DNA from 2 places in the Paenibacillus sp. FSL P4-0338 genome. Region 1 is predicted to be linked to the other one. Evidence: riboswitches for the same ligand, from Rfam matches in the RefSeq annotation. Region 1 holds a riboswitch; the other holds the start of a gene.

Region 1 (3,127 bases):
AAAGTACATTTGGCCGTAAATCAGACGATTTAGTTGTACAGATTGCATTTAAGCATAACGTTCTCACCTTTGTTAGTTGGGGGACTGCAAACCCTCAGCAAGCGAGGGGATTAAATGAATGTTGATTAGTTTGAACCTGATGATCGACTAGCGGCAGCTGAACCGTTGTGCGCATATAGCGCGGCATGGAGGACTAGTCATAGCCTAGTGCATGCTACTTTAACGTAGTACAATGATTGGCGCTCCAGCGGGCTGATAAGAGCATAAAGTAATTAGTTAAGTATGGTAGTGTCCGGAAGAAGCGGCTCGATCGCACTTTGTACACTAGAATCAGGCATAATGGAGTTAATATGGCGTTCTGTTGTATTTGGTGCAGTGGATTTTTGGGATTTGGCCCGGCTGAGGGGGATTTGCCGAAATCGATGGTATGAAGTGCAACAGAATGCGTTATCGGCTGCTTTTATACTAATTGTGATGTATAGAATACAATCGGCCTTCTGCCGCGGTCTCCATAGGTGCGCTAGAGTGTTGATTTGCAGTAGACCAACGTCTTGATTAGCAGCAGAAGATTAACTTTTTATAGTCCTGAATAGTACGAATGTGCCGGGGGAGCGGGCATGTGCTATTCAGGATTTTTGTGCGGAATGGGCTGAGTCTTGGGGCGCTGGAATAGATATACCTTGTCTATAGACATACAGGGGAATAGTCGATATGATGGTTTGAGAATATTAAAATTTAATAAGCTTTGGGAAAAGGTGCAGATTGCCTTAGAGACCGGACGCTGTCGCTAGCAGATGCTGGCAGGGCTATGTCTAATAGAGCAATCTGCTTAAAAGGGAAGCCCGGTGCAAGTCCGGCGCGGTCCCGCCACTGTAAATACGGAGCAACTCCTGAGGAGCCACTGTCTGCTAATTGGATGGGAAGGCGGGGGAAGCGGTGAAGTATGAGCCAGGAGACCTGCCTTTTTCGATGTTGTTTCTATTCTTCGGGGGTAAGAATGTGGAGCAGATGCTGATATTGGCGAGGGCTGTATAAGCTCAATGTAATGTTGGAGAGCCATCGACTCCTTCAGCCGCCCTGTATTGTATTCTTCCCCGGCCGCCCTGCATAGGGCGGTCTTTAGGTTGCCGCTCTCTTTGCGGAGGAAGCAGGATTCATCCATTCTATTTCAGGAAAGAGGTTAGTTATGAAGAACCATTCTCTATCATCCAGGTTCATACGGTTGGGGCTTGCTGTCATTATGCTGTTCGCACTGCTGGGAGCAGCTGTAGCCCCGGCAGGACAAGCTGCTGCTGCACAGGCAGGCGGGACTTCCGCGCCCGCAGTATCCGCTCTGCCCGCAAGTGAGGCAGCCAGCGTAACCGCTGCGGTCTATGCTACTGCGGAGTTCATGCTGAAGAACGGAGTCCAGTCGGACTGGCAGGCGATTGGCCTTGCACAAGCAGGCTACAAGGTTCCTGCCAGCTATCTGAAGGCGCTTGAAGGTAAGGTGAGTGAGGCTAAGGGTGTTTTTGCCAGAGCAACGGACTATGCCCGGATCACACTTGCTGTTAAGGCACTGGGCGGCGATCCTGAGAAGGTGGCAGGCTATAACCTGATCGAGAAGCTCTACAATCACGATGCAATTACCGGCCAGACGCTGAATAATCCGGTCTATGCACTGCTCGCTCTGGATTCCGGCAGCTATACGATCCCGGCAAATGCGAAATGGACACCGTCCAAGCTGCTGGCAGAGATTCTGGCGAAGCAGAACCCGGACGGCGGCTTCACCCTGACCACGGGTGCGAGTGATCCGGATATGACAGCGATGACGCTGAACGCACTGGCTGGACACAAGCAGGAAGCAGCCGTGAATACTGCCGGTCAGCGGGCGGCAGCCTGGCTGGCTAAGGCACAGGACAAGAACGGCGGATATGGCGACAGCAGCGAGAGTGTAGCTCAGGCCATTATCGGTCTGTCTGCCTTCGGCATTGATCCGGCAGGAGCAGAGTATACCAAAGGCCAGATTAATCTGGTCAGCAAGCTGCTGAGCTTCAGCGCAGCAGATGGCGGATTCGTCCACACTGCGGGCGGCAGCTCCAATCCGCTCTCTACGGAGCAGGCGCTGGAGGCTTTGGTAGCGTACAAGCTGTTTGGTACAGGCGCTAAGCTCTTTGATTTTAGCGGCACACCAGTGAAGAATCATCAGGTAAGTGTCTCGGTTACTGTTGAAGGTCCGAATGGAGCCTTGGCTGAAGGCGGCGTGTATGCAGGGAATGTGCTTAATGCACTGGAAAAGACAGCAGCCGCCAAGCGCCTGGCCCTGGTCAATGAAGCAGGCAATTATGTGACGGGGATCGGCGGCGTGATTGCGGGTACTTTTGGCGGATATGATGGCTGGATGTATGTGGTCGCCCGCGGCGGAGCATGGATCTATCCAAGTGTAGGGATGGGCGACTTCGCGCTGGAGGAGAATGACCGCATTGTGGTCTATTATGGCGGAGACAACACGCAGGTGGTTGATGCCGTAACCGTGACGCCCGCACAGCCGCAGCCTGGACAAGATCTGAAGGTGCAGGTGAACCAGAAGCAATGGGTCTGGAATGAGGCGACCTTCACCTCTGATCCGGTAACTTCACCGGCAGCAGGCGTACAGGTAACCATCGGCGGCAAAACGGCAGTTACAGATGCTGCGGGCGTGGCTGTTGTGGCTGGTGGTCTGCCGGCGAATAAATATACCCTGACGGTTACGGGATATCTGAAGGATAAGACCCCTGCCATCGTGCGTCATACGGTCCCGGTAACGGTGGCTTCTGCTGCGGCGGACCGTCCGGCTTTTGCCGATGTGAAGTCGATCTCGCCTTGGGCGCTGGAGTCAGTATACACGGCGTATGACCGCAAGCTGATGAATGGTGTGAGTGAGGGCAGTCTGGTGTTTGCGCCGAAAAAGAATATTACCCGTGCTGAATTTGCAGCGCTGTTGCTGCGGTTAACCGGGAATGAGCCGTCTGCGGCGGCTTCCGCTGGGGCCTTCAGTGATGTTAAGGCCGGTACATGGTATTATGGAACAGTGAACCGGGCGAAGGAGCTGGGAATTATCAGCGGCGTGACGGCTAAGACGTTCAAACCGGACGGGCTGGTTACGCGT
Region 2 (3,127 bases), 570 kb from region 1:
ACCTCTCCTTTTCCGAGATCGGTCTCCTCCTGGTTGGCTCCGAAATCCTTAATGTGGACCAGCGGAACACGTCCGGCGTACCTTGAAACATATTGAGCCGGGTTGGCTCCGCCTCTGTGTACCCAGCCCAGATCGAACTCTGCCAGCATCTGCTCCGCAGGAATCCGCTCCAGCCAGATATCGATGACCGCCTTGCCGTCAACCTCTGCGAATTCATAATCATGGTTGTGATAACCGTACTGCATCCCTGCCGCCCGGACCATCGCGGAAGCCTTCTCCAGGAATGGAATGATTCTTGTTACATCCTCTATGGAAGGGTTCTGCGGAAGCGGTGCCGATGGGGTGATCATATATTGCAGTCCGAGCTCTACACCATATTCAATCTCTTTGGCTAATGCCTGTTCCATCTTATCCAGACTGCTGAAGTCCAGACCTACATGCGCCGAAGGGGCAGCCAGGCCAAGTTCATCCAGCTTACGGCGCAGTTCCCCTGCAGATACACCGAAATAACCGGCGAATTCCACTGCCTGGTATCCCATCTCTGCCACCTTGCCCAGTGTACCGAGGAAATCGCGTTCCGTCTGGTCACGCAGTGTATACATTTGAATTCCGATCTGCTGTGCTGCTTCTGTCATGAAGAATCCGCTCCTTATCGGTTAATTCTGATTAGATACTATAGTGGTTACTCTCCCTGAAGCTTACGCTCCACGGATTCCAGCTTGCTGCGGCTGGTGGAGGTCTTGTCGCGCCGGTCGTCGATCTTGAGCGAGGTGGAGACTCTCTGCGCCCCGGCGGTGAACGGCGACTCATGCAGCGCTTCTACCGCAGCCAGAATCCGCGCTACCGGTCCCTCAATAATTGTACCCATAGAAGTTAGCTCATAGGTAATGCCCTCCACCGTCTCCAGCACGCGCTGCATCTCGGCCACATAACTGCTGAGGCTGGTGCTGCCTGTCCCAATCGGAATAACGGTCACTTCGCCAATTGCCATTGTGATCTCCCTCCTAATTATCTGTTGTTCCTGCCTCTTACTTATCCTCTTATTGTAACGCTTCGCCAAGCTTGCCACAAATCACCTGCCACCCCTCTCTATTCTATTAATATCCGTCAAAATAATTACCAGGATTAGACGCACTCTATTTATGGATTCTTTGTGGCGTATTTTCGGAGATTTTATGAAACATTCACGGCAGATTCGGAGGAAAGTTGTGGATTACCTGTGGACTAACTGTGGATCAGCTGTGAGTAAAAGCGCCGAACCCGCTCCCCGTGCGGGATTGCAAAAAAACATTTACAAACACAATATATTGCGGTAGCTTTAATAGATCACAACAAAATATAGTAGAAACGGGTGTTTCACCCCTTGTAATAGAGGTGCGACTTAATAGGGAAGCGCGGTGCAAAACCGCTGCGGTCCCGCCACTGTAACCGGATGCTCCCAGGGCGCGATGCCCCCAGGGCCGCATTCTCCGGCTAATTGCCACTAAGGGGCTGAATAAGCCCCCCGGGAAGGCACCGGAGGAGTTGCCGGAAGCCAGGAGACCTGCCTGTTTCGGTGGCACCGCTTAGACTCCTGCGAGGAACAGGGGAGGTGTCCGTATGCGGCCTGCCATAGCAGAGTTAGCCTTCCGTCAATCGGGCCATAGGCTGCCGATACCTGAGGACGATCGGGGATTATCTTCAGGTATCGGCTCTGCGGAATATACAAGAACGGGCGTAAGCTATTTGCCCCGTGTCTGCTCGTATGTTCCACCCAGACCACAGGCAAATTTCCGCTTACCGGATCTTTGCATCATGCATTCGGGCATTTCCGGCCTTCCCGGCCGGGGGTGCTTTTTTACTGATGTCCTGACCATTCTATCTATATTACATATTACGCTTACAATACCCGAGAGGAGAGAGTTATATAATGACACTGCTGGAGAAACGTTATAACGAAGGACAAGCTGCACAGGAGGATCTTTTGGAAGAGGTCATTCATCTGGGACGGGATATTATCGACAGCCGGGATCTGGATCTGCTGCGCGAGAACGCCAACCTGAACGGGGAGAGCTTCTCCGGCAAAATGAGCAAGTTCGGCAGTGAATACTCCAAATGGTATGCACGCAATTTCACCATGCCGCCACAGCTGGTACAGGCTACCCTGGATAATGTCGTCTATGTACATGACCTTGATCAATACGCCATTGGAACCACGAACTGCATCTTCATTCCGTTCGAACGGCTTCTCCGTGAAGGCTTCAACACCGGCAACGGCAGTGTACGGCCTCCTAACTCGATTATGACGGCGATGTCGCTGGTGGCGATTATTTTCCAGTCACAGCAGAATGCGCAGTACGGCGGCGTATCCGCCAATAAGCTGGATTATGACCTGGCCCCTTATGTTACCAAATCCTTCTCCAAGCTCTTCCGCAAAGGTCTGGAGTATTTCGAGGAGAATGCAGAGGGTTCTGCACTTGGGGAGATTACGATGAGCCGCAGCGATCTGGCTGAGCAGTATCCGCGCGCCTTCCGTTTTGCCCTGAAGGAGACGCAGAGCGAGACCCTGCAGGCCGCAGAGAGTATGGTACATAACCTGAATACGATGTCCAGCCGCTCCGGCGGCCAGATTCCTTTTACCAGCATCAACTACGGCACCTGCACCTCACCAGAGGGCCAGCTTGTGATCAGCTCGTTGCTAACGGCTACGATGAACGGACTGGGCAGCGGGGAGACACCGGTGTTCCCGATTCAGATTTTCAAATGCAAGCAAGGCATCAACCAGCAACCGGGTGATCCTAACTACGAGCTGTTCCTGAAGGCAGCCGAGTGCTCGGCGCGCAGATTATATCCGAACTTCGCCAATCTGGACGCTCCGCTGAACATGCAGTATTATGATCCGGCTGACCCGGATACCGAGTTCGCTACGATGGGCTGCCGGACCCGTGTACTCAGCGACCGCTTCGGACGCAACCACTGCTCCGGCAAAGGCAACCTGTCCTTCAACACGCTCAACCTGGTGCGTCTTGGACTGGCCCACGGCACGATAACCGGCCGCCGCCTCGCTGCTGACGAAGAAGGATTCTTCGACGACCTCAATCACTATATGGATATTGCACTGGACGGCCTGTTGCACCGCTTCCGTATC

What was found. A riboswitch is a leader RNA that binds a small molecule or an ion and turns the genes downstream of it on or off. The one in region 1 is predicted to bind cobalamin.
Region 2: linked by a shared signal. The riboswitch ahead of MKZ07_RS25980 (anaerobic ribonucleoside triphosphate reductase) and the one ahead of MKZ07_RS28355 (S-layer homology domain-containing protein) in region 1 are both predicted to bind cobalamin.

The regions. Positions count from the first base shown of each region.
Region 1 is NZ_JBBOCG010000002.1:1,007,449-1,010,575, forward strand. It holds cobalamin riboswitch at 802-979, shown strand; gene MKZ07_RS28355 (S-layer homology domain-containing protein) at 1,187-3,127, shown strand, end outside.
Region 2 is NZ_JBBOCG010000002.1:441,097-444,223, reverse strand. It holds gene MKZ07_RS25990 (sugar phosphate isomerase/epimerase family protein) at 1-635, opposite strand, end outside; gene MKZ07_RS25985 (MTH1187 family thiamine-binding protein) at 683-991, opposite strand; cobalamin riboswitch at 1,333-1,565, shown strand; gene MKZ07_RS25980 (anaerobic ribonucleoside triphosphate reductase) at 1,910-3,127, shown strand, end outside.